DNA from 3 places in the Bacillus sp. KNSH39 genome. Region 2 is predicted to be linked to each of the others. Evidence: riboswitches for the same ligand, from Rfam matches in the RefSeq annotation. Region 2 holds a riboswitch; each other region holds the start of a gene.
The links. Region 2 has a riboswitch for S-adenosylmethionine ahead of metI (cystathionine gamma-synthase/O-acetylhomoserine thiolyase). Riboswitches for the same ligand answer to the same signal wherever they lie in the genome.
Positions count from the first base shown of each region.

Region 1: it holds a riboswitch for S-adenosylmethionine, as region 2 does, so the genes downstream of both, ACUL40_RS20795 (peptide ABC transporter substrate-binding protein) here and metI (cystathionine gamma-synthase/O-acetylhomoserine thiolyase) in region 2, are expected to answer to the same signal.
Region 3: it holds a riboswitch for S-adenosylmethionine, as region 2 does, so the genes downstream of both, ACUL40_RS27265 (Na+/H+ antiporter NhaC family protein) here and metI (cystathionine gamma-synthase/O-acetylhomoserine thiolyase) in region 2, are expected to answer to the same signal.

Region 1 is NZ_JBQXYO010000001.1:4,052,993-4,057,588, forward strand. It holds gene ACUL40_RS20795 (peptide ABC transporter substrate-binding protein) at 1-1,542, opposite strand, end outside; SAM riboswitch class I at 1,675-1,779, opposite strand; gene ACUL40_RS20800 (aldo/keto reductase) at 1,932-2,765, opposite strand; gene proC (pyrroline-5-carboxylate reductase) at 2,767-3,570, opposite strand; gene ACUL40_RS20810 (GRP family sugar transporter) at 3,856-4,596, opposite strand, start outside.
Region 2 is NZ_JBQXYO010000001.1:2,670,201-2,674,796, reverse strand. It holds gene ACUL40_RS13635 (ArsR/SmtB family transcription factor) at 1-217, opposite strand, end outside; gene ACUL40_RS13630 (cysteine hydrolase family protein) at 651-1,163, opposite strand; gene metC (cystathionine beta-lyase) at 1,330-2,493, opposite strand; gene metI (cystathionine gamma-synthase/O-acetylhomoserine thiolyase) at 2,490-3,602, opposite strand; SAM riboswitch class I at 3,697-3,807, opposite strand; SAM riboswitch class I at 4,011-4,120, shown strand; gene ACUL40_RS13615 (bifunctional homocysteine S-methyltransferase/methylenetetrahydrofolate reductase) at 4,191-4,596, shown strand, end outside.
Region 3 is NZ_JBQXYO010000001.1:5,300,495-5,305,090, forward strand. It holds gene gltP (glutamate/aspartate:proton symporter GltP) at 1-344, shown strand, start outside; gene ACUL40_RS27260 (DUF402 domain-containing protein) at 413-931, shown strand; SAM riboswitch class I at 1,052-1,157, shown strand; gene ACUL40_RS27265 (Na+/H+ antiporter NhaC family protein) at 1,252-2,568, shown strand; gene ACUL40_RS27270 (lmo0954 family membrane protein) at 2,750-3,106, shown strand; gene ACUL40_RS27275 (PspA/IM30 family protein) at 3,154-3,816, shown strand; gene liaF (cell wall-active antibiotics response protein LiaF) at 3,923-4,596, shown strand, end outside.

The DNA.
Region 1 (4,596 bases), 1.4 Mb from region 2:
TTGGTAAAGAGGAGCGATAACAGAGTCTTTAAATAATATTTTCTCGGATGCTAGTAATGCTTCCCAGCGAGCTTTTTCATCACCAGCTAAAGTTGTTTTCACTTTTGCTATTGTTTCATCGAATTCCTTATTAGAGTAATGATCTAAGTTATAAGGGTTATTCGTTGTAAATAGCTCAAGGAATGTAATTGGATCCGCAAAGTCAGGGCTCCAGCCATCAATTCCGATTTCGTAGTCACCTTTTAATAAAAGCGAAACTTGTTGCTTACGCGGCTGAGGTTTTATATTTACTATTAATCCATCTAGATTCTTTTCTAGTTGTCCTTTTAAGAATTCACCAGTTTTCTTATCAAGGTCAGCATCACTCGTTAATAATTCTAATGTTATCTTTTCAGAACCAAGCTCTTGTTTAGCTTTTTTCCATAACTCTTGTGCAGATTTTGTATCAACTTTTGTTAAATCGCCGTTTGCAGTACGGAAGTCTTTTCCTTCAGGTCCTTTTGCAAAGTTTTTTGGAACGAGACCAAATGTTGGTGTAGAGCCATCATTTAATAACGTATTTACAAAGGATTTTCTATCAATTGTTTGATCAATTGCTTGGCGTGCAGAAACGTTTTGAAGTACTTTGTTTTGTTGATTCATACGTAAAAATTGTACGCCTACGTTTGGACGTTCTTTAAAGTTAGCATCCTTTTTATATTTATCGACGAAGTCAGATGTTAGTTTTATACGATCTAATTGTTTTGACTCGAATAAATTTACTTCTGTTGATTTTTCTTTTACGACATTAAAATTGATTTCTTCTAGTTTGACAGTATCTTTATCCCAATAGGTAGGGTTCTTCTTAAATTTAAAGCTTTGTTCGTGCTTCCAATCGCTTAGTGTAAAAGCTCCATTGTACAAGATTGTATTATCTTCTAAAGCGTACTTATCACCTTGTACTTTAAAGAATTCCTCATTAATTGGTAGAAATGTTGGGAACGCTGTTAAGCTAATAAAATAAGGAACAGGACGCTCTAATTCTACCTCAAACGTATGGTCATCAACTGCTTTTACACCAAGTTGGTCGGCTGGAAGTTCTTTGTTGTTAATTTTTGTTGCGTTTTTAATATCAAAGAATAAAAATGCATATTCAGAGGCTGTTGCTGGATCTACGGCACGTTGCCAAGCGAACACAAAATCTTTAGCTGTAACAGGAGTGCCGTTTGACCATTTTGAATCTCGCAAATGGAATGTGTATTTCGTTTTATCGCCACTTACTTCATGAGATTTTGCAACACCAGGAACAGGTTTGTTACCTTCACCAAGATTATACAAACCTTCAAATACGTTTCTCATTACTTGACCAGAATCAGTATCTGTAGCACGAGCCGTATCCATTGTTCGTATTTCAGTAGGTGAAGATAAGTTTAAAACCTGTTTACTAGGTGCCTCGTCTTTTGCATTTGCTCCGCTTGCTTCGTTTTTATAACTACCGCAACCAGTTAATAAAATACTTACTCCTACAACTGATGCAATACCGGGTACAAACTTCTTTTTCATTTGATTTTCCTCCTAAATAATTAAGTTTGGATGATGATGAGGGAAATGAAAAATAAAAAATCCCTCTTTTCATATTGAGAAAGAGGGATTTTTACGTACAAGTTATGCACCCGTATATAAACGAAGTCCCTCATTCTATCTTTCAAGCATAAAGCTTGCAGGAAGTGGCACAGTATTCAAAATGAACCTGTTGCCGAGGTTTCAAAGGGCCAGTCCCTCCACCTCTCTTGATACAATGAGTAAACGAATAAATTTTATTAATTTTTGTGTTTCTTTGATAATTCAAAATCTTACACCTTGAATAATGAAGTGTCAACTAAATGAAATATAGTTTAAATTTTCAGTTTTATTAAATAGAAAAACCACTGCATATGGCAGTGGTTTTTCTACTAGAAGTTAAAGTTATCTGGATCTGGACCAACGCGACGATCTTCATTTAAAGCTTGAATTGCTTTCATATCATCAGCACTTAATTCAAAGTCGAAGATGTTTGCATTTTCAATAATGCGATGTTCTTTAATTGATTTGGGAATTGTTACAACTTCGTTTTGTAAATCCCAACGTAAAATAATTTGCGCAGTTGATTTATTATATTTTGTCGCAATTTCTTGTAACGTTGGATTATCTAGTAGTTGTCCTTGCATTAATGGTGACCAAGCTTCAAGCTGGATATTATGTTCTTTACAGAATGCATGTAGCTCTTCTTGTGCTAAACGTGGGTGATATTCCACTTGGTTGACCATTGGCTTAATTTCAGCAATTTCAAATACGTCTTGTAAGTGGTGAATGTGGAAATTACTCACACCGATAGCGCGAACACGGCCATCTTTATAAAGTTTTTCTAATGCTTTCCATGATTCAGTATATTTCCCTTTTACAGGCCAATGTACTAAATATAAATCTAAATATTCTAGACCTAATTTCTCTAATGTAGTTTCAAATGCTTGAAGTGTTGTTTCATATCCTTGATCGCTATTCCATACTTTTGAGGTAATAAATAATTCTTCACGTGAAACACCGGATTCACGAATCGCTTGTCCAACGCCTTCTTCATTTTGATAGATTGCTGCAGTATCGATGCTGCGGTAGCCATTTTTAATTGCTGCTTTTACAGAATCAATTACTTCTGAACCATCTTCTACTTTAAAAACACCTAAACCAAACCAAGGCATTTTTACACCGTTATGTAATGTTGTATAATCTTTTAAACTTGTTAAAATCATATTATTTCCCCCTAGCTTTTTTGTTTGTTGCTTCTACTGCTTTTTGAATTGCCTCTGAAAAATTATATTCGTATAAAGTTTTGAGACCCTCAGCTGTGGAACCACCTGGCGTTGTTACTTGTTCGCGAAGGTTAGCTGGATTTTGCGTTTGTTCAAGCATAGAAGCAGAGCCAGAAATCATTTGAATGACAAGGTGTTTTGCGGTTTCTTCATCAACTCCATAACTTTTTGTTGCTTCAATTAAGCTTTCAGCAAAGTAATAAAGGAAGGCTGGTGCACTTCCAGTAACTGCAGTAAGCTGATGAACTTCTTCCTCAGTACAAAGTTGCGAAGTACCAATACCTTTTAAAAGTAGTTGCAGGGTTTCTTGATGTATCTCGTTTACTGATTGTCCCATTGTATATAAGGAGATAGACTTTCCAATTTCAGCAGCTGTATTAGGCATAATCCAAGCAACAGGCGTGCCTTTTGGGAGTCTAGCTTCTAAATAAGATGGTCCAATGCCAGCTGCTACTGTTACGACTAGTTGATTTGATATTAACGGAGATAGCTCAGCTAATAACTCTTCATGAGCCGAAGGTGGCATTGCTAAAACAACCGTATCAACAGATGTAACATGCTGTTTCCAATCTGTTGTAGTAGACACATTATATTGATGTTGTAACTGTTTTAGCTTTTCTATGTTGCTTCGGTTAGAGACGATAATTTCTTCGATGTACTCTTTGCTTGTTTTAAGTAATCCGGAAAATATAGCTTCTGCCATACGACCGGCACCAATAAATAAAATTCGATGTTTAGTTAGCATATCCTTTATTCCTTTCTAGTAGAGATATGTTATAAAAACGATATCATCTTTAAGAGAATTTTGTAAAAAGAAAAGACTTACCGTAGATGGAATGGATAATGAGAAGGAGGAAATTCATGCTAATATTAGCTATTATTAATCTCTTTATATGTGTAGCTGGTTTGCTAGAGTGGAAGAGCAATTATAAGGGGCAAGAACATACAAATAATTATATCTAGAAAATAATTAGAATTAAAAAACCCCTGAAGTACATATGCTTCAGGGGTTTACTAATAGAATATAAGATTATGCTTTTGTCATACCAAGTAATACAGCGCCGCCGATAATTAAAACACTACCTAGTGCAATAAAGATCAATTGACGTTTTGTTTTCTTTTCACCTAAGAATACAATCGCACCGAATGTTGAGATAACGATTCCAGTTTGAGATAATGGGAAGCTTGTTGCTACTCCAACACGTGGTAATGAAAGAAGTAAGAATAAGTTTCCAGTTCCCCATAGTAAACCAGACAAAGCATTACGGATTGCATATTTGTTAAATGGTTTATGTTTAGACGTCAGTACAACCGCACCAACAAACATACCAACTGCTTGTGGTAAAATAGCAGACCAACCATCGATATTATACCAACGAATAATAATTACATATACAAGATAGCCGAAAGTAGAAACAATTAAAGTAAGAAGTCCTTTTTTCAATTGTCCAGGTGGCTGAGCATTTTCTTTATCATCTAATGATGTGAATACAACACCAACTACGATTAATAGGATTGCAATCGTTCCCAGAATGATCGTTGTAGTAGTAGTCCACTCACGGAAAGCGATAACCCCAAAGATAGAAGTTGCAACAAGTTGCATACCAGTAGAAATCGTTACAGTAGTTGAAACACCTAGTTTTTCAACTGTTTTTAATTGGTTTACTTGTCCTAAAGCCCAGAATAAACCTGAAATAAAACCAACAATTAAGATTGTCATTGTTAAAGCTGGTTGAGTAAATACATACATAATTGTTGCGAAGAATAGAGC
Region 2 (4,596 bases):
TTTCACTAGAAACGATTTTAGCGCTTTTTAATTTTGCTAAATGCTGTGAAATTGTAGATTGTGGCATGTTTAAGCCAGTATACATTGTAGAAACGTTGCTTGGACCGCGCTCGATTAATCCTTTTACGATACATAAACGAACAGGATGAGCTAGCACTTTTAATAATTCTGCATTACTTTCATATAGTTCTAATTCTTTTTGAAAGGTTTCTAACATGTTCTTTTCCACCTCCGTGTGAGCTATTATACCATACTATACATACCAAAAATTTAAAGAAAAGAAAATAGTTGTTGCAGAAAAAAAGTCCTAAAGTAAAGAAATTGTAAGAAAAGAGACCCGGATGTAAATAAAATAGGTAAATTAGCATATTTTTGTAAAATGACATTTTTGGGTGAAAATTTCGATGCGTTTTAAAAATTGAAAGATATAGATATATTTGTAACACAATTTTATCATGATTTTCTTATTCTTTCAAATGAATATACGAAATTTTTAAAATAATATGACAAAGGAATTATAATGATATATATAGAATATAAAACAGGTTAAAAGAAAAGAAGCTGAATGTCATTCGCTTCTTTATGGTGATAATGAAATATTTGATTACGGCTGATAAATCTTAGGATGATCAAGTCATTAGTCATTTATTCTAAAATTCATCTTTTAGCAACGTTAAAAATCTGTGATTCCATATGTTCTCATAAAAATCAATTGTCTCTTTTGCGGACATAAAAGGATTATTCAACGTAGAGGTTGTTTTCTGTCCCATAAAGTTTTCGTATCCTAGTCCGTGGGCAAACTTAATCGTTGCATCCATACAGTACTCTGTTTGGGCGCCACAAAATTCAATGCGATTTACAGATAATTGATCTAAAATTTCTTTTAAGTTTGTTTTATAAAATGAATTTGCATGTGTTTTTCTTACAAAAAAATCTTGTTCTTGAACATCTAGATCGGTATGAATAGCCCAAAGTTCTTTCTCGGGTACTAAATCATCATCACAATGTTGAACAAAAAGGATTGGTTTATTTAATTTTCTATATGAAGAAATTCTTTTATTTACTTTTTTTAGTAAGTTCTGTAAATCAAATAAATGCTCCTCGCTATAACATACGCCATTTTGTAAATCGATAACGATTAAAATATCTGCACAAGTATCCATTATTTTCACCCCTTTTTATTTCTTAATATATCAATTAATCCATTATTTAGAAATAGATGATATACTTTTATTTTTATGGACTATAAGAAAAGAAGAAATTCAAATGAATATAGCTAAACCGCATAAAAAGAAGATATGAAAACCTAATCTCATATCTTCTTTTTCTCTATGCATTTACAGGTTCTTCTACATAAGAAAGGGCATTTTCAAAATCGGATATTAAATCGTTAACATTTTCAAGACCGACTGATAACCGAAGTAATGAATTAGAGATTCCTCTTTTATCACGAGCTTCTTGCGACAGTGCTGCATGTGACATTTTTGCTGGATAAGAAAGAATTGACTCTACAGCTCCTAAACTAACTGCAAAAACAGGCAATTTTACTTTTGATAAAAATTTGCGGAGTGCATCTTCTGACTGCAAAGTAAACGATAAGACCGCTCCAGCTGATGTTGCTTGAGATTGTTGAATATCAAATCCGAGATGAGTTTGTAATCCCGGATAATAGACATTTTTTACTTTAGAGTGCTCTTGTAAATAATGTGCGATTTTATTGGCATTTTTAGCTGAATGTTCGAGGCGTACATGCAATGTTTTTAGACCGCGAAGTACGAGAGAACAATCTTGAGGTCCTAAAATAGCACCGAATGCATTTTGTAAAAATCCAAGCTTTTGAGCGAGTTCTGAATCTTTTACTACTGCTAATCCGGCAGTAACATCACTATGACCAGCAATAAATTTTGTAGCACTATGAAGAACGACATCAGCTCCAAGTTCAAGTGGTTTTTGGAATAGTGGTGTCAAAAATGTATTATCAACAAAAGTAAGAGCCCCAATAGATTTTGCGAGTTTAGAAACCTCGCGAATATCTGTCACTTTTAAAAGTGGGTTAGAAGGTGTTTCTACATAAAAGAGCTTTGTATTTGGTTTAATGTTTTGTTTTATTTCTTCTAAATTGGTCATATCAACAAATGTATGTGAAACACCGTAACGGGAGAGTACCTCAGTTATCACTCGGTAAGTGCCTCCGTACACATCTTCTGAAATGAGTACGTGATCACCTTGTGAAAGAAGGAGGAATGCAGTGGAAATCGCTGCAATGCCTGATGCAAAGGCGAATCCTTTTGTTCCGCCTTCTAATAAAGCAATGATATCTTCAAGAGCTTCACGAGTTGGATTTCCTGACCTGCTATAGTCATATTTTCCGAACGTATCTACATCAAACTGGTGAAAAGTTGATGTGTTATAAATAGGAACGTTCACAGCGCCTGTTTGCGAGTCGTGTTTATATTGGTTGTGTAGTAAGAGTGTATCTATAGAATAGCTCATATTCTTACACCTTCTTTTACGAGTTTAATTGCTTGCTTTAAGTCTTGAATTAAATCGTTACTATTTTCAATGCCAACTGAGAATCGAAGAAGACGATTGCATACGCCGTTTGCTGTTCTAATTTCTTCAGGAATATCAGCATGTGTTTGCGTTGCTGGATAAGTCATTAAACTTTCTACACCACCAAGACTTTCGGCAAATGTAATTAAGGATAAAGATTGTAAGAATGGATTAATCCAAGCTTCATCTTTAAGGCGGAATGAGATCATGCCGCCTCTTCCTGGATAAAATACATCTGTCACCCCGTCTTCATCATTTAAATACGCAACAACTGCTTTCGCATTTTCTTCATGTTGCCTCATGCGAAGCGCTAACGTTTTCATACCGCGAATTAATAACCATGAGTCAAATGGGCTTAAAACTGCACCTGATGCATTATGATAATGAGCGATTTCCTCGCAAAGTTCCTTTCCTTTTGCAACGACAAGCCCGCTTAGTACATCGTTATGTCCCCCTAAATATTTCGTTGCGCTATGAAGTACAATGTCAGCACCTTCTGTTAATGGTTGCTGTATATAAGGTGTGTAGAAAGTGTTGTCTACAATAAGGAGTAGTCCGTTCCTTTTCGCTACAGTTGCGACAGCAGCAATATCAGTAACTTGCATTAATGGATTAGTTGGAGTTTCTATGAAAATAGCCTTCGTTTCAGTTGTGATAGCTTGCTCAATTTGTTTAATAGACTGTGTATTTACGTATCTACATCGAACATTCCACTTTTTTTCATGCTCAGAAAATAATCGATACGTTCCCCCGTATAAATCTTCAGATACAATAAGTTCGTCTCCAGAGCGGAATAGAGAAAGGACGAGGAGAACAGCCGCCATCCCTGAACTACAGGCATAACCTTGTTCGCCATATTCTAAGTCTGCGATCGCCTGTTCTAAAAGACCTCGAGTTGGATTGCCAGTTCGTGAATAGTCAAAGCCAGTAGATTTACCAATTCCTTCGTGACGATAAGCGGTTGAGAAATAAACTGGTGGATTAACCGTTCCGGTTGTAGTTTCACTGCGATTTCCGATTTGTGCTAGTTTTGTTTCGATTGTTGACATATGAAAATTCCTCCTTTTTAAATTGAAACATTAAGTGAATATAAAATAAAAAAAGCCTTCTAAGAAGAAGGCTTTCGGTTTGAATAGAGTCTTCTTCTCATCTGTCAAATCTTTCACAATTTGCTGGAATTAGCACCTTATTAACAAAATGTTAATGGTTGCTGAGGCGTCACAGGGCCAGTCCCTCTACCTCTCTAGATAAGAATGTTCGTATGAAATTTTTATTATGTTTTTAACTTTACAATAAAATATAACTGAATTGCAACTTTATTTTAAATAATTTTTATTTTTCCGCAAGTGTCATTGACTTTTACTTTTGTGCATGCTAAATTTATTAAAAAATTAACAAACATTGTTAAAAGGGGAACGCATTTCCTTTTAGCTACATAAATAAAATAATAAAGACAACTCTTATTGAGAGCGGTGGAGGGAAAGGCCCTGTGAAACCCGGCAACCTTCAAACGAAATGTTTGAAACGGTGCTAATACCTGCAAAACGAATGTTTTGCATAATAAGAGGAGGAACGATTATGTCCCCCTCTTCAAAGTGAAGAGGGGGTTTTTATATTGATAGAAATGAGGGAGAGTCGTGAAATTACTAGATTTATTATCAAAAGGAATTGTAATAGGTGATGGTGCGGTTGGGACGTTATTGCATTCACATGGTTTGCAAAGTAGCTTTGAAGAATTGAATGTATCTGATCCAGACTTAATTATATCGATTCATAAACAATATGTAGCTGCTGGAGCAGATGTAATTCAAACGAATACGTATGGAGCAAATGAGGCGAAATTACGTATGTATGGTTTAGAAAATCAAGTTACAGAAATTAATAGAGCGGCAGTAAAACTGGCGAAAGCATCTGTGACAGATAAAAATGCAATTTTAGGAACAATTGGTGGTATGAAACATATCGGAGCTGTTACAACGACTGATATGGAAAGAGAGTTTATGTTACTTGAACAGGCAGGGGCTTTACTAGAAGAACAGGTTG
Region 3 (4,596 bases), 2.6 Mb from region 2:
CAATTGCGGCTATTTTCTTGGCGCAAATGTACGGTATTGATTTATCTATTACACAACAAATTACATTATTACTTGTATTAATGGTTACATCAAAAGGTATCGCAGGTGTACCGGGCGTATCATTCGTTGTATTATTAGCGACACTTGGTACAGTAGGTATTCCACCTGAAGGCTTAGCGTTCATTGCTGGTATTGACCGTATTTTAGATATGGCTCGTACAGCAGTTAACGTTGTAGGAAACTCTTTAGCAGCTGTAGTTATGTCTAAGTGGGAAGGTCAATATGACGCTGAAAAAGGACAAGCTTATTTAAAAGAGATTTCTGAAAAGGGTCAAGCGGCTTAATTATAATATGAACAAGCTCTCACATAATATGTGGGAGCTTTTCTGTATATAGAAGAGGAGCAGACATAATGAAACGAAAATATGGTGACGGTTCTTCGTGGAAGAGACTAATAGAAAAGAGTTATACGGTTAAGCAAGTGGAAGAGGGAATGCTCGGAATACTGGATATAAAAAAGGTGAGAGAGCCTAGTTGTAAAGAATATGATGGTGAAGAACTTTGTATTGCAGCAGATCAGTATACGTGGATTCAATATTTCATAGACGGGAAAAACTTTGCGATTACCGCTATGTTAGATGATCAGAAAAAATTAGTGCAATATTATATCGATGTGGCGAAAGAATATAAAATAGACGATCGTGGTTTACCGTATTTTGATGATTTATATTTAGATGTAGTATTATTATCTAGCGGTAAGGTGTATGTATTAGATGAAGAGGAGCTAGAGGATGCTTATAAAAGTGGTGATGTCACGAAGGAAGAGTATGAGCTAGCATGGCACACTACGAAATGGATATTAGCAACAATAAAAAATAGTGAATTTTATTGGATTTCAATATTGGAAGAAGAAATCGAAAAGTTAAAATGATTGTTGTATTCAAATTTTTGTATAATTACCAAAAAAATCTATACAAAAAATAATTGACTTTTGTTTTGTAAGCGAGTAAAGTTAGGGAAGAAATTATTATTAAAAAATAAATATGAAACCTTCTTATAAAGAGAGGCGGAGGGACTGGCCCTACGATGCCTCGGCAGCGGACTCGATTTCAGAGTGCTGTGCCAAATCCAGCAAGCGTGTGCTTGAAAGATGAGAAGAGTGTTTCTTATAGATGTATAAGACCTCTTCTCATCGGAAGAGGTCTTTTGTTATTCATTAGAAAAAGGTTGAAACTAGGGAGAGATGGTACTTTGAAAGAAACGAGAGGAAATGGTTTAGCTTTATTACCACTTGGAATATTTTTGGCGCTATTTATTGGTTCTGGAATTATTACAGGTGATTTCTATAAATTGCCGATACTTGTAGCGATTTCAATTGCTGTAGGAGTCGCTTTAGTGATGAATCGTAAAGAAAGTTTTAATGTGAAAGTAGAGCGGTTCGCTAAAGGTGCAGGAAATCCGGATATTATGATTATGGTATTAATTTTTGTGCTTGCAGGTGCGTTTTCTGAAACTGCTAAAGGAATGGGCGGAGTAGACTCAACTGTTAATTTAGCGTTAACTATTTTACCGCCAGGATTTATCGTAGCTGGAATCTTTGTTATTGGTGCATTTATTTCATTAGCGATGGGAACTTCAATGGGAACAATTGCAGCATTAGCGCCGATTGCTGTAGGTATTAGTGGTCAAACTGATATCTCAATTGCGCTTGCAATGGCTACTGTTGTTGGCGGAGCGATGTTTGGTGATAATTTATCATTTATTTCAGATACAACAATCGCAGCTGTTCGTTCACAAGGAACAGAAATGAAAGATAAGTTTAAAACGAACTTTTTAATTGTGTTACCAGCGGCTATTATTACAATTGTACTATTAGTAATAGTTACTTCAGGAAGTGACACGCAGATTAAAGCACATAGCTTTGATTGGATAAAGATTTTACCGTACGCAGGAGTACTTATTACAGCGCTACTTGGCTGGAATGTACTTATTGTATTAACTGGTGGAACTGTACTATCTGGTGTTATCGGCCTTATAGATGGAAGTTACACGTTAGAAAGTTTCTTTAAAAGTGTAACGACTGGAATGGGCGGTATGATGGAGTTAGTATTACTTGCTATATTAATTGGCGGTATGGTTGAATTAATCCAATATAATGGTGGTATTCAATATTTAATGAATGTATTAACACGTAATATTCGTTCGAAAAAAGGAGCGGAATTTGGTATTGCTGGTTTAGTGAGTATGACGAATATGTGTACAGCGAATAATACGATTTCAATTATCTTTACAGGCCCGCTTGCAAAAAATATTGCAGATCAATATGAAATAGATCCTCGTAAATCAGCGAGTGTATTAGATCTTTTCTCATGTTGTGTGCAAGGATTAATTCCGTACGGTGCCCAAATGTTAACGGCAGCAGGATTTGCAGCGTTATCTCCGGTTGAATTGTTGCCATATGCATTTTATCCAATCTTAGTTGGAGTATGTGGGATTGTTTCTATTTTAATTGGGTTTCCAAGGTTTTCGAAAGTAGCTGAGAAAAAAGAGTATCATAAAACAGCTTAATTTAATATGAATGTTAGTAATTAAAAAACGTGCAGAGAATAGACTCTGCACGTTTTTTTGCGTAAAGGGCTGAATATGACTCGGTCTTAAGTCTGAGTTAAAAACGGTTCTTAAGCTCGTTATGGAAAGATGAAAAAATAGTTAAGATAAGAGTATCAAATCGAAGGGAGGCAAGCACAAGATGAAACAATTTCTAGCGTTTATCGCAGCCGGTATTTTGGCTTTAATTGCTCTTGGTAGTCTTGCTGGTATTGTAGGATTCGCAATCGGAGCAGGAGTTGTATATTGGAGCTATAAATCATTTGTGCGAGCTAAATCATTTTTTGGAAAGTTAGCTTGGGGTATTGTTGGTTTAATCGGTTTATCCATTGCACTTTCTCATTCGCCAGCATTAATCGGTATCGCTGCTTTAGTGGTTTTATACTACGGATACCGTGAGTGGAAAAAAGAAAAAGATGTAGTTGTTGAATCTGCTCCAGAAAGTTCTAAACCATATAGTAACTTTGAAGATGAGTGGAACAAATTAATGAAAAACTAAAACAATAAATCAAATTATAAATAAAGTAGAAGAGAGGAAGATTTATAATGAAACAATCTTTATTCGGACGTGTACGCGATGCAATTTTAGCTGATTTTCATAACGTGTTAGATGAGAAGGAAAGAAAAAATCCAATTGCGATGTTAAACCAATATTTACGTGATAGTGAGCGTGAAATAACAAAAATTGAGAAGTTAATTGAGCGTCATAAAACATTAAAATCTAATTTTGCTCGTGAGCTTGAGCAAGCACGTTATTTCGTTAATAAAAGATCAAAGCAAGCTATCATTGCTCAAGAAGCAGACGAACTACAATTGCACGAACGTGCGTTAGAAGAGGTAGCTTATTATGAAGGGCAAGTAACTCGATTAGAAGAAATGTATGCAGGTGTTGTAGAGCAAATTGATGAGTTAGAGCGTCGTCTTTCTGAAATGAAAAATAAATTAAAAGAAATGCACGCAAAGCGCATGGAACTAATGGCACGTGAAAATATGGCACATGCAAATCGTCGTATGAATACTGCGATGCATAAAATGGATGAAAATAATCCGTTCTTACGATTTGAAGAGATTGAAGATCATATTCGTGACTTAGAAACTCGTATGAATGAAGAGCATGAGCGTGACACGTTTGATATGAAAATTGCAAAACTTGAGCGTGAAATGAAAGAAAAGAATGATGTATCGTTAACGAAAGAGTTAACAAAATAATAGTAGTATATTATAAAACAGGCTTATGATATAGTGATAGGAGAAAAGGTGTTGGAAAGCAATGCCTTTTCTTCTATGTATATGTGACAAGAAGGGGGGAGCTGAAATGAAGAAACATTTTTCAAAGACACAATTAATGGGGATGCTCCTCATCATATTTGGATTCGGTCTTTTTCTTGATATGATACTTGGACATTTTGAACCAGGTGGTCTCATTTTTGCATTTATTATGCTTATGTTTGGAAGGCATTATCGTAAAAAGAATCGTTATGTACGGGGAAATGTATTTTTATTTGTTGGTGGTATCGTATTTTTATTTTTCTTATTTTCATCAGCAGCATTTGTTCTTGTCGTATTTGCTTGTTTAGCTTTAATTGGTTATCAATTGATTCAACAAGGACATCAGCAAAAAGCAATGAAGGTTGAAATTAAAGAAAAAGGGATTATAGACGAAGAGAAGCAAATATATCGTACAGAAACATATTTGAAAAATATGTTTGTAGGCAATGTACGAATGATGGATCATATTTATGAACTTGAGGATATTAATGTTCAATATGGTGCTTGTGATGTGGAAATAGATTTAACAACTGCTATGATTCCAGAAGGGGAAACGGTAATTGTTATTCGGGGTGTCGTTGGTAATATTCGTTTATATGTGCCATATGATATTGAACTTTCTTTAAATCATTCTGTTATTGTCGGACGTGTGCTCTTGCCAGGTCATGAAGAGACAGGGTTTAACCGCAATGTTACATTTAGAACAGAGCAGTATAAAGA